Regions from separate parts of the Marinobacter sp. BSs20148 genome, predicted to be linked through region 2. Evidence: predicted binding sites of a transcription regulator. Region 2 holds the regulator's gene; each other region holds the start of a gene.
The links. Region 2 encodes sigma-54, which starts transcription at its own class of promoters, with help from an activator protein. Its sites were predicted from a motif close to ANTGGCATNNANNTTGCTNT; they were not measured.
Positions count from the first base shown of each region.

Region 1: flgA (flagellar basal body P-ring formation chaperone FlgA) is a predicted target of sigma-54. The motif match lies at 1,400-1,419, and genes of this name have one in related genera.
Region 3: flgB (flagellar basal body rod protein FlgB) is a predicted target of sigma-54. The motif match lies at 2,440-2,459, and genes of this name have one in related genera.

Region 1 is NC_018268.1:1,844,310-1,848,555, forward strand. It holds gene flgM (flagellar biosynthesis anti-sigma factor FlgM) at 7-327, opposite strand; gene flgA (flagellar basal body P-ring formation chaperone FlgA) at 534-1,235, opposite strand; gene MRBBS_RS08325 (chemotaxis protein CheV) at 1,446-2,375, shown strand; gene MRBBS_RS08330 (CheR family methyltransferase) at 2,412-3,239, shown strand; gene MRBBS_RS08335 (MFS transporter) at 3,243-4,246, shown strand, end outside.
Region 2 is NC_018268.1:2,856,302-2,860,547, reverse strand. It holds gene rapZ (RNase adapter RapZ) at 1-243, opposite strand, end outside; gene ptsN (PTS IIA-like nitrogen regulatory protein PtsN) at 296-763, opposite strand; gene hpf (ribosome hibernation promoting factor) at 849-1,148, opposite strand; gene MRBBS_RS12965 (RNA polymerase factor sigma-54) at 1,192-2,784, opposite strand; gene lptB (LPS export ABC transporter ATP-binding protein) at 2,954-3,679, opposite strand; gene lptA (lipopolysaccharide transport periplasmic protein LptA) at 3,657-4,244, opposite strand; gene lptC (LPS export ABC transporter periplasmic protein LptC) at 4,228-4,246, opposite strand, start outside.
Region 3 is NC_018268.1:1,756,632-1,760,877, reverse strand. It holds gene flgE (flagellar hook protein FlgE) at 1-769, opposite strand, end outside; gene MRBBS_RS07970 (flagellar hook assembly protein FlgD) at 794-1,468, opposite strand; gene flgC (flagellar basal body rod protein FlgC) at 1,485-1,928, opposite strand; gene flgB (flagellar basal body rod protein FlgB) at 1,963-2,373, opposite strand; gene MRBBS_RS07955 (LON peptidase substrate-binding domain-containing protein) at 2,750-3,400, shown strand; gene MRBBS_RS07950 (nitroreductase) at 3,468-4,022, opposite strand; gene MRBBS_RS07945 (Mpo1-like protein) at 4,133-4,246, shown strand, end outside.

The DNA.
Region 1 (4,246 bases), 1.0 Mb from region 2:
ATTTATTTATCCGAATATGCTTTTATCCATATCAAGCATTTTCTGGGCCAATTGTTGAGCGTCTACTTTGTAACTGCCATCTTCCAGAGCGCTGCGAATCTTAGAAATCTGCTCATCGTTCATTTCCGGGAAGTCGCCTAGTTTTTGCTCTAGCTGTTTAAGATCGCGGGCCTGGCTGCTCAAATTAACACTCTCACCGCGGGCCTGCGTGCTTTGGACTGTAGCCTGATCTGCAGTTGCGTTTTTGACCGCGCTGCCGGCTTTATCGGCGGTGGGGCGCTGCGTGTTGATTTGGCTTTGGTTGATTCCATTGAAGTCAACGGACATGTTGTTACCTGCTGTATTGGTTGCTGCGCCGATTTGGGCGCAAAATATGGCTTATAATTGCGTAACGGCGGCGGCGCGGAAAGCTTTAATATGTTTCTACAAAAAGTAGCCGGCTCGTTTTTGCCGCTTGTGCTTTGGCGGCAAGGGCTTATGCGATGTAACGGCAAGAAAGTGCCGGTTAGCGTCGCCTTGTTTTCGTTTGTTTCTTACATCGGAATCAGCACCTGGCCAGGTGCAGTCACCCGACCTTTGATGGTCCGTGAAGACTGCAAGTTTTCTACCAGCACCTGCTCACCAATAGCTGCATTGGCCAAGGCCTTTCCGCGCGAACTCACGGTGAAAGAACCGCTGCTGGCGGTGATCATCACATGGTCGCCACGTTCCACGGCATCAGGGGCAGCAAGCAGATCCGGGGTGATCAACGAGCCACTGTTAATTGGCCGGCGAACCTCCATACCAATGATTGACTGCGCTTTGGCGATGGTCCCACGGCGGCTGGCATTCACCACAACGGTCTGTAGGCTCACCATATCGGCGCGGAGGCGCTCGCCACGGGCGAGTGGGCGGCTAGCCACCAACGCCTGTCCGCGAATGTCTACGGTAGCGCTCAGGTACATGCGCCATGGCCGCTCCCCGCTGCACTCGATCAACATAGAGGGCTGGCCGGATTTCCAAGGATCACCGCTGAAATTGACATCCAGTGCACCATTGCATTCAGCCAATGACAATCTGGGGTCGGGTTTTGCACTTTCATAGCTGACTTCATAGCCTGCGGCGGCCTGTTCTGTGGCAAACTGTTGCAAAAACAGATTAGCTGCAGCGTGAATATCGTGTGCGGTAGAGTTTGCTAGCGCAAATGAGCTTAGGCATAGGCCGAGCAGGGCGATGACAAGAGTGTGGTTGCGCATAATGTGAAAGCGTCCTGTTTTGCCGGTGTGTTGGTGAAGTCGGCCGTGCTGCGCAAAAATAATTCCGGTGGCATCACGATTCGCGGGCACTGGCCGTTAAACTTGATATGCAGTCGCCATATTTTGGCGCATGTCAGAAAAATTGCTCTTTCAAGACTCTTAAGCGAGCAAAAACTGTGCCGGTTAGCCCGGCCGTCGGGAGAAAGAACTATGGCAGGTGTATTGGACAGCGTTAACCAGCGTACGCAGATGGTCGGTAAAAACCGGCTGGAGTTGTTATTGTTTCGGCTCCGCGGGCGCCAGATTTATGGCATTAATGTGTTCAAGGTAAAAGAGGTGTTGCAGTGCCCTAAGCTGTTCAGCATTCCCAGCAGCCTGCCGGTGGTTCGCGGCGTGGCCTACACACGCGGCGCGACTATTCCGATTATTGATCTGGCGATGGCGATTGGCATGCCGGCCATCCCTCAAGAAGATCTGGCCACCAGTTTTGTGATCATTACCGAGTACAATCGCAAAACCCAAGGCTTTCTAGTGAGTGGTGTGGAAGGTATTGTGAACATGAACTGGGAAGATATTCTGCCACCGCCCAAAGGCGCAGGCCGCGATGTATACCTGACAGCCGTCACCAAAATTGACGAAAAACTCATTGAGGTCATTGATGTAGAAAAGGTTCTTTCGGAAGTGGCTCCGTTAAAAGAAGACGTTGGTGAAGACATCCTCAGCCGCAATGCATCGCGGGTTCAAGGTCATCTTCCGGTGTTGGTGGTGGATGATTCCAGTGTGGCCCGGCGGCAGATCGAGCGTTGCCTGAAAGCGATAGGCATGGATGTTGTCACCCATAATGACGGCAAGCAGGCGTTGGACTATCTGGTAGAGATCACCGCCGACGGTTCGAAGGCGACGGATCATCATTCGATGATGATTTCTGACGTTGAAATGCCTGAAATGGACGGGTATACACTAGTTGCGCGCTGCAAAGAAAATCCGCTGATCAGCGAACTGTTTATTATGCTGCACACGTCCCTGAGCGGAGTGTTTAATAAAGCAATGGTTCAGAAAGTGGGTGCAGACGATTTTATGGCGAAATTCAGCCCCGACGAACTGGCCGAGCGGGTTATGGATATTATTGATGGAAAATAAACGTGTTACTTCACAGGCTGTCAGAATCGAGAACGCATGAAAGCTGAAATTACTCCTCAGGAATACGTTGCGTTCAAAACCTTTTTACAGGACGCATCCGGCATTCTGCTGGGCGACAATAAACAGTATCTGGTGAAGAGTCGGCTGCGCCGGATTCTGGAAGACAATCAGCTAGGCTCTCTTGGCGAGTTACTCGATCGCTTGAAGCGTCCGGGCCGCCATAATCTGAGCGAGGTGGTTATTGATGCCATGACCACCAACGAAACTCTATGGTTTCGGGACAATCATCCGTTCCGCATTTTGCAGGATATTTTGCTGCCTGATTTTGCTGATCGTAAAATGGCACAACCGTTACGCATCTGGTCGGCGGCCTGCTCCACCGGGCAGGAACCTTATTCCACGGCAATCGTGATCGAAGAGTATCGCCGCTCGCGTCCTGGGCGCCTGCGTGATGTGAAGATTGTTGCCACCGACATTTCCAAAACGGTTCTGGACGCGGCGCGACGCGGCGAATATGAAGCTATTGCTATTGGCCGGGGCTTGTCGCCGGAGCGGCAAAAACAGTTTTTTACCGCTGCTGTCAACGGCAGTTGGCAGATCAAACCACAGATAAAAGCGATGGTGGAGTATAAGGAAATCAACTTATTAGAGCGGTATCTTCTAGGTAAGTTTGATATTGCCATGTGCCGCAACGTGCTGATTTATTTCTCCGCGGAGCACAAGCGCGACATTCTTACCCGTATTCACGCGTCCTTGAACCCGGGCGGCTATCTTATACTGGGCGCTTCGGAATCCCTTACAGGGTTAACTGACCTGTACGAGATGGTCCAGTGCAGTCCGGGTATTATCTACCGAAAGAAATAAACTATGCCATTAAATGTATGGGTGTTGATTGCGGCGCAGGCGATGGCCATGTGCACGGCGCCATTTATCGTGTTTATTGGCAGCATTCAGGGCCGGGCGCTGGCCGGTAGCCCTGAATACGCGACCTTGCCGGTTGCGTTCGTGGTGGTGGGTACGGTGTTGTCTATCAAACCGGCCACCTGGCTTATGGCTCGCGTCGGGCGCAAGCCGGTTATGATGTTGGGCACGGTTATGGGCACGATCGCGGCTGGGGTGGGTGCCTTGGCCTCCTGGCAAGGTTCTTTTGCCCTTTTGTGTCTAGCGGCGGTACTCGGCGGCAGCGGGCTTGCAGTGGTACATCAGTACCGCTTTGCCGCTATGGAATCTGTCCCTCCCAAGCTAGCCGGCACCGCAGCAGCCCGCGTTCTGTTAGGTGGATTGGTTGCGGCCTGGGTCGGTCCGGAAATTGCCTCGATTGGAGGTGACGATCCGCTACACCCGTTTTTGACTAGCTGGCTGGGACTGGCAGCGGTTCAGCTTGCTGCGATGATCATATTGATGCTCGGTTACCGCAGTAGCGGCGAATTAACGCGACCGCTGCATGAAGGTGGTGGTCGGCCGATGCGTGAAATCCTTGCAAATCCAGTAATATGGGTTGCCATCAGCGCCGCTGCGGTGGGTTACGCGATCATGAGTTTCATTATGACGGCAACGCCCCTTAGCATGACCGAAATGGCAGGGCACCCGCTAGGCGATGCCAAACGAGTCATTCAGTTGCACATCATGGCCATGTATTTGCCATCGCTTATAAGCGGCTGGTTAATTCGGGTGGTGGGCATAAGGCGTATGATGCTAGTGGGCATGGTCGCCTATCTTATTTGCATCGCTCTGGCAGCCAGCGGAGTCAGCTTTCATCACTACCTGAGCGCTCTTATTCTGCTGGGTATTGGTTGGAATTTTTTGTTTGTGGGTGGCACCAGTTTACTGCCGCAGGGCTATAGCGATTCCGAGCGCTTTCGCGTGCAGGG
Region 2 (4,246 bases):
GTCCTTCAGGCGTCGGTGAATATCTTCGAAATTGGCCAGCTCACCGGACAGGTTGCGCGCGTCTATGCTCACCGCCATTTTGTGCAGGCGGCCGGCGGGCTCTTGTGCGGCCGCTTCTCTGGTCAGCGGGAACAGCAGGCCAATGGGTAGGTTGTCGATGCAGTAAAAACCCAGATCTTCAAGAACGTGCAAGGCGGTACTTTTACCCGATCCGGAACGGCCGCTAACAATAATCAGTTTCATCGTCAATAACCCTTTGATTGCGAACGGTCGAAGTGGATCAGGCCAAGACAGACTAGCGTCCGGAGGTCATGCGCTGAAATAGGGTAATGGCATCTTCCGACTGGCGCAGGCGGTCACAAAAAGCCCGATCGTTGAATTTTTCTGCAAGCTGACTAAGCAGCTCAAGATGCTCGCTGGTGGCTTCTTTTGGTACAACCAGAGCAAACACCAAATCTACCGGCTGGTTGTCAATTGCATCGAAGTCCACGCTCTCGCTAAGGGTGACGAGCAGGCCAATAACGTGCTCCAGGCCTTCCAGGCGGCAGTGAGGAATGGCGATGCCCTGGCCGATCCCGGTGGACCCCAGGCGCTCGCGGGCAATCAGATTGCTGAATATCTGAGTGTCGCCCAAGGTGGCGTTATGCAGGTGAATCTGCTCTGCAATAAACTCAAGAACCCTTTTCTTGCTGGACGCTGGCACGTTGCAAAGTGTCAGTTCCGGGGCAAGGATGGTTTCTATTGTCAGGGATGTCTCGCTCATGGGTCGACGGTACTTCCATTAAAAAAAAGGCTGCGGCATGGTGCCATGCCGCAGCGCGTGAAGCGTTTACGCGTTGTATCCGGTGTTAGTTACCGTGCATCCGGGATACTTGCTTTTCTTTGTGCTTGAGAATCTGGCGGTCCAGTTTGTCCACCAGAGCGTCAATAGCTGCGTACATGTCTTCGCTTTCTGCCTTAGCGTGCAATTCGCCACCACTAATATTTACGGTAGCTTCGGCTATCTGGCGCAATTTTTCCACCTGTAGAGTCACATTGGTGTTACTTATCTGGTCGAAGTGGCGCTCCAGGCGCTGGAACTTTTCGTTCACGTACTCTTTGAGTGCTTCGGTCAGTTCGACATGATGGCCAGAAATATTGAGTTGCATAGGCTTCTCCTGCTATCGCATGGGTGTTGTTAGGTCGGTGTTGCTACACCAGTCGCTTTCTTTCGTTCGATGGAGGTATTTGCAGTGCCTCCCGGTATTTGGCCACGGTACGCCGCGCCACTTGGATTCCCTGTTCCCCAAGCATGGCGGCAATCTTGCTGTCGCTCAACGGTTTTTTGGAGGTTTCGACGGCTATCAGTTTTTTTATCATGGCGCGGATGGCGGTTGAAGAACATTCTCCGCCAGCATCGGTACTGACATGGCTTGAGAAAAAATATTTGAGCTCAAAAATGCCGCGAGGTGTGTGCATGAACTTCTGGGTGGTTACCCGGGAGATGGTAGATTCATGCATTTCTACGGCTTGGGCGATTTCCGAAAGGATCAGCGGCTTCATAGCTTCTTCCCCCTGGTCTAGAAAACCCTGTTGGTATTCCACAATACGGGTAGCCACTTTTAGCAGCGTTTCGTTGCGGCTTTGCAGACTTTTGATGAACCATTTAGCCTCTTGTAACTGATCCCGCATGTAGGTGTTGTCAGCGCTGCTATCGGCACGCTTTATCAATGAAGCATAGCTGGCATTGACACGAATGCGCGGTGCAATTTCTGGGTTCAACTCTACCCGCCAGCGCTCGTTGCGCTTGTACACAATCACGTCTGGAATTACGTAGTCCGGTTCGGTTTGGTCAATCACATTGCCGGGGCGCGGGTTCAGGCTGGTAATCAGCGCCAGTACCTGTTTTAGCTGGTCTTCTTTGAGGCGGCTACGGCGCAGCAGTTGGGCGTAGTCACGGTTGCCCAGCAGGCTGATGTAGTGGGTGATGACCATGCGCGCCTGAGAAACCCAAGGGGTGTCTGGTGGCATCTGGTTCAGCTGGATTAGAAGGCATTCCTGCAAGTCGCGACCAAACACACCGGGTGGGTCAAAAAACTGCAGGCGTCGTAGTACCGCTTCCAGTTCATCCAGTTCCAGAGGGTCGTCGTCATGCTCGTCCTGCAGGCCGGTATAAATCTCGGCCAGCGAGCTGGTCAGGTAGCCGCGTTCGTCAACAGCGTCCATCAGGGCGTGAGCAACGGCGCGGTCGCGTTCCGTCATGGTGGTCAGGTTTAGCTGCCACTCCAGGTGATCGCGCAGGGTTTCAGTGGGCGAGTTGCGGGTTTCAAAATCGTAGTCGTTATCGTCGCCATTACTGCTGGCCGGCGCCGGCGCAGATTGGTACACGTCGTCCCAGGCCGTATCTACCGGCAGGTCGTCTGGCAAGGTATCGGGTATTTCATTTTCGCTGGCCCAGTCGGGACCGTTTTCGTTTTCGTCCCAGTCTTTGCTGGTGTCTGAAGATGTCTCTGCTGCGCTTTCAGCGGTGCCGTCCACCCCGCTATTTATCCCACTATCTATCCCACGATCGTCTGCACTGGAGTCCGTGTTTTGATCGTTGTTCGTGTCCGCGTGCGTGGATTCCTCGTCGCCGTGATCGTCGTCTTCCGGTGCTTCCAACATGGGGTTGGATTCCAGCGCCTGCTGGATTTCTTGTTGCAAGTCGAGGGTAGAAAGCTGTAACAGGCGAATCGCCTGCTGGAGCTGGGGCGTCATGGTCAGGCTCTGGCCCAGCTTGAGCTGCAAAGAAGCTTTCATTACCATTCTTGGAAATCCATTACTCGATCGGTTGGCGCGTGGCAGCCACTAAAAAAGGTTGGCTAACCGGGGTTTGCGTTCACAAGCAAGTTCTCTGCCGAGTCTACTAGAGTTCGCCGGGGAATCAACCGATTCACCTGTGGCGATGTCATCGCAAACCCACTTCTAAGGTTCATTACAACCGGAATTCGTTGCCTAGGTAGACCTCTTTGACTTGTTGATTGGCAAAAATTTCAGCGGAGCTGCCGGAAGCAATAATATGGCCGCCGGATACAATGTAGGCGTTTTCGCAGATGTCCAGCGTATCGCGCACGTTGTGGTCGGTGATCAATACGCCTATGCCTTTGTCGCGCAGGTGGCGAATGATTTGCTTGATGTCGCTAACCGAGATTGGGTCGACCCCGGCGAAGGGTTCGTCCAACAGAATAAAAGCGGGCTCCATAGCCAGAGCGCGAGCAATTTCTACCCGGCGACGCTCGCCCCCAGACAGTGCCATACCCATACTGTCGCGGATGTGATTGATGTGAAACTCGGCTAGCAATTCCTCTAACTTCGCGTCGCGTTCCGCCCGTTTCATACCTTTGCGGGTTTCCAGAATGGCCATGATATTGTCGCGCACGCTAAGTTTGCGGAACACCGAGGCTTCCTGGGGCAGATAGCCAATGCCTTTGCGGGCACGGCCGTGCATCGGCAGCGGGGTGATGTCCTGGTTATCGATCGTAATGCGGCCGTGGTCGGCCTGCACCAGCCCCACAATCATGTAAAAGCAGGTGGTTTTGCCGGCACCATTAGGGCCTAGCAGTCCGACGATTTCGCCGCTGCGAATTTCCAGCGAAACGTCAATCACCACTTTTTTCTGTTTGTAGCTTTTTGCCAGATTACTGGCTCTGAGAACGGCCATCGGACTCCTGCGTGCTGCGCGGCTGGATTGTCATTTCTACCCGGCCTGACCCGGAGCCTGCTTCGATGCTGCCTTGGGCAGTGACGACGCGGTTCACGGTATCGTAAAGAATCAGTTCACCGCGAAAAATATTGCCAGTTTGCCTGATCACTGCGTCGCGTTCAAAGGTCAGCTGCTTCTCGGCAGCAGACCAGGTTATGGTAAGGGCTTTTGCGTCGGTTTCCCCTTTTCCGTTGGCCGTGGGCTGAACGTAATGGGCCGGGGTGCCGGTGGCTTCAATGCGGTTAAGCCCATTTATGTCGCGGTAGAGCACCACCTCTTGAGCAAACAGCTTGGTATCGCCTTGCACCAGTTCAACATCGCCGGTGTAGGTTGCAACGCCTTTGGCATCGTCAAGCCTTGCTGAATTGGCGGCCACGTTGATGGGGATGTTGGAATCAAGATCAAAGGCCAAGCCTGGCGTGCTAACGAGTAAGGCCGCCAGCCCGACGCTAATGCCCAGCCTCATACCCAAGCCTGGTGCTCGGCGCCAAAAGGATGCGTTACGTTCAGTTGCCAGTTTCATAG
Region 3 (4,246 bases), 1.1 Mb from region 2:
CCAGATTTCCATTTTGGTCAAACACCAATTCATACGGCACGTAGTTAGGCGGTGTCGTTGTAGACCCAGCTGCACCACCCACTGCTTCGCCATCTATCTGCAGGTGTAACAACCAATTGCTCTGCGAACCCCCTGCTGAAGCTTGTTTAGTATAAAACTGCGTGACCTCGTGGGGATTTCCCAAGCTGTCGAAGATGTTGGTTGCTGTAACGTGATTGTAAGTCGTCGGATCTAACGGGTCGAAAGGATTAGGCGGCGTTGCCGTGAGCACTTGCTCCCGCGCATCCAGATTGAGGTCGGTACGCAGGTTGGTGGTGCGCTGCGGCGCCAGGTTACCGCTCGCTATTTGCAAATCGTCACGAATGCCCGATAAGTTACCGGCGGCGTCTGCAACAAAGCCTTGCACCCGCATATTCTGATTGTTCACCACAAAACCGTCTTTGTCGGTACCGAACTGGCCAGCGCGGGAATATCGCAACTCGCCGCCATTGTTCAATACAAAAAAGCCGTCGCCGTCGATAGCAAGGTCTAGTCCGCTATCCGTAAAGCTGATGTTACCCTGGCCAAACGACTGTTTAACGCTTTGCACACTAACCCCGTCGCCAACCGGAGCGCTGCCAGAGCTTAGAAAGCCGTTGGCGTATAAGTCTCCAAACTGCACGCGGCTGCCTTTGAAGCCCACTGTACTGGCGTTTGCAATGTTATTGCCGGTTACGTCCAAGTCTACCGCCGCCGCCCTGAGGCCGCTTAATCCTGTGTTAAATGCCATGATTCACCCCTGCTGACGCCGGTATTAATTAATTTGTTGAACTTGCGACAGGTCAATCGAACCCATGCCCGCAAGATTCAGAGAAATAGAGCCGCCTTTACCCAAAGACACGCTGTCGACGTTTGCGCTCATCATGGTACCCAGCTGCTGCGAACCACCGGGATAGGACCCGGAAGCCACTGTATAATAAGATCCTTGCGGCACAGCACTGCCGTTGCCGTCTTTACCGTCCCACGTGAACTTGGCAGAACCTGCGGGCTTGCCGCCCAATTCCATCTGCCGCACCAACTCACCCGAACCGTTCAATATCGACACCTGTACGCCACCGGTTGAGGCAGGCACATCGACGGTTCCGTTAACCTCGCCGCTGGCACCAAGCATCGCCAAATCCGACGCCACCAACACGGTTTTACCAACCATGGCGGAGGCCTGCAGGGCCTGGGTAGAGCGGAATTCACCGACCACGCTGTCCACGTTGCCAGACAACTTCTGCATTTCTTCCAGCGAACTGAATTGCGCCAACTGGGAAATAAATTCGCCGTTATCTTGCGGATCCAGCGGGTTCTGATTCTTCAACTGGGCCAGCATCAGCTCCATGAATTCATTTTTTCCCAGCTCGCCTTTGCCGCTTGCCGACTGCTGTTTCAGCTGGTATTGGCTTAGGACATCTGTTGCCTGGCTTGCGTTTACTGCACTCATGATTGATTACCGCCTGTTAGTTCTGGCCCAGGGTTAAAATGCGCTGCATCATCGACTTGGCAGTGTTCATGATGTCTACATTCATCTGGAAGCTGCGCGAAGAGGACATCATATCGGCCATTTCTTCTGCCACATTCACATTGGGGTAGTACACATAGCCGTCTTCACTAGCAGCAGGGTGGTTGGGCTCATAGCGCATCTGCAGTTCGGCATCGCTTTCGACTATGCCTTCCACCCGAACTCCGGCACCACCTTCTGCCCCGGAGCCGAACGCCGGCTGGTTGCCGTTTAACAGCGACTGCTGGACCGCCGCAAACACTGGCTTACGGGCGCGGTAGGTTTCACCGGTGCTGGAACTGGCGGTTTCGGCGTTGGCAATGTTAGACGCTGTGGTGTTTAGTCGCAGCGATTGCGCAGTCATACCGGAACCGGCGATGTCGAAAATGTTACCCAATGACATAAAAATCTCCTGTGTTCACTGTATTGCCTGCGGCTTACTGGCCTGTCAGCGCTTTGCTAATCCCGCTGAATTTGCTGCTAAGAAACTGGAAGCTGGCCTGGTAGTCCATGGCGTTGCGCATAAAGCGGCTCTGTTCTTGCTGAGCGTCTACCGTATTGCCGTCTACCGAAGGCTGATGCGGTGTGCGATACAACAAATCATTGTCGCTTGCAGAGCCGGGCGCACCGCCACCTTCGTTCATATGGCCACTGTTGGTGGTGTTCATGTCGAAGCCGCTGGCGCTGCTCTGCGCTCGCTTCATGATCGCCTGGAAGTCGATATCACGGGCCTTGAAGCCCGGGGTGTCGGCGTTGGCGAGATTATTGGCCAGAATTTCTGCGCGCTGAACGCGTGCCTGAAGGGCGTATTGGTGAATACCCAGTGCACTGTCAAAATTGATTGCCATACTGCCTCCGTAATTCTGTGCCGGCGGTTAACGAAAGATTGCCGGTTTCAGGTGTATGAAGAGTTAAAAGCAAGTGCAATGCCAGAATGGTGAAAACTGTGTAAATTTTTGCCTTAACAGGATTGCAGCGTTGTTTTCAGGCTTTAAAAGGCTAAAAACCTCTCAATAATGTCGGTATTGAGCCGCTCGAACAATGCCACACCCAAGCCACTGCAAAAAAACGGCAAGCAACTGCCCTCAAGGCACTCGCCACTCACAACGTTTTTGCCGCCCGGATGTGAGCAGTTAGCGCAACGGCAGCGTAAAGTGTGTAGACGCCACTTTCGTCGACCACTTTTAGCTGACCATTTTCCGCCAACCATCTTGGAGCAAACCCGTGGCCAAAATCTGCATCTTCCCTATTCCCGGGTGCGTCACCTTCCCCGGCACTGTGTTCCCGCTGCACGTGTTTGAGCCGCGCTACCGCGCGATGATTCAACACTGCCTGGAAACCGAAACCCTACTGGCAATCTGTCACACCGAAAAACAGTTGAGCCCGGGCAAGCAAGCAGAGTCTCTGGAGCAGGCGCTAAGCTCTAATCAGGCCACGTATCGGCCCTACGACGTATTTAGCGCAGGCCGCTGCGAGCTTCTGGAAACCATGGAAGACGGTCGCCTGCTGCTGAACGTGCACATACTGCAGCGCTACCGGCTCGACAAGCAGCTCCAGCAGTTGCCCTACCAGATCTATGAATGCACGGAGCTTAGCGACCAACCGCTAAGCGACACTGAAACCCACGATTGCGCCGAATTGCGGGATAAAATTCTGCACCGACTGGTCGCTCTGGGCCACGGCGACCCGACGATTCGGAAATCGGTAAAACAACTGGCGGAATCAGAAGAATGGCAGAAAAAAACCGACGGTCAGTTCAGCCTGGCGCTGTTTGGCGTAGTGCACTTTGAGCCTGAGCTCATGCAGAAAATTTTGGAAATGGAGTCAGCGCCCCAGCGTCTGGCCTACACGCTGGAGCTACTGAACGACCTCTGAAGGGTACGTTGACGAGTGCGCTAAGAAGTAGTTCTAAAGAATACCCTAAAGAGCACATAAGCGCTGGCTACTGCGGCCAGCGCGACACAAACACCGTCGGTTCAAGACGCGGCACCGCAGGCTTGGCAGAAACAACGCTGCCGGTGTAAATAAAGCCAATCACCGATTCCTGCTCGCTCAAACCCAACGCCTCTGTGACCGCCGGATTATAAGCCGGAGACCCGGTTCGCCACATAACACCAAAGCCCGCATCCTGAAGCGCCAACTCAAGCAAGGTGGTGCTCGCGGCAGCGGACAAAACTTGCTCGCGGGCCGGAATTTTCGGGTGTTCAACCGGTGACGCAATCGCAATAATCACCATGGGTGCCCGAAGCGGCGCTTTGCGAAGCTTTGACAGGATTTTTTCATCGGCTTCCGGACCGTAGGTGTCTGCAAACAAATCGCCCAAACGCTCAAGGCCTTCTCCTTCCACCACCAAGTAACGCCAGGGCCGTAAAAGACCATGATCTGGCGCTCGCGCCGCGCAAGCAAAAGCCCGCGCCAGAACGCCCGGCCCCGGTGCCGGTGCTTGCAGGCGCGGCTCGGAACTTCGGGCAAGAATAAAATCGCTGATAGCGGTCATAAAGTCCTGTCAAGTGTTAGAGTAAAGCCTTGTTATAGCACTCAATGGTAACAATCAAACATGACTGTCAGGCTGAGTGCCCTCATGTAAAACCAACAATTAAAAGCGACATGGAGGCTACTGTGAGCACACCAAAAATCTTTCATAGCTTTGCTGAATTCTATCCCTTTTACTTAAATGAGCACCGTAACCGAACCTGTAGGCGATTGCACTTTATTGGCAGC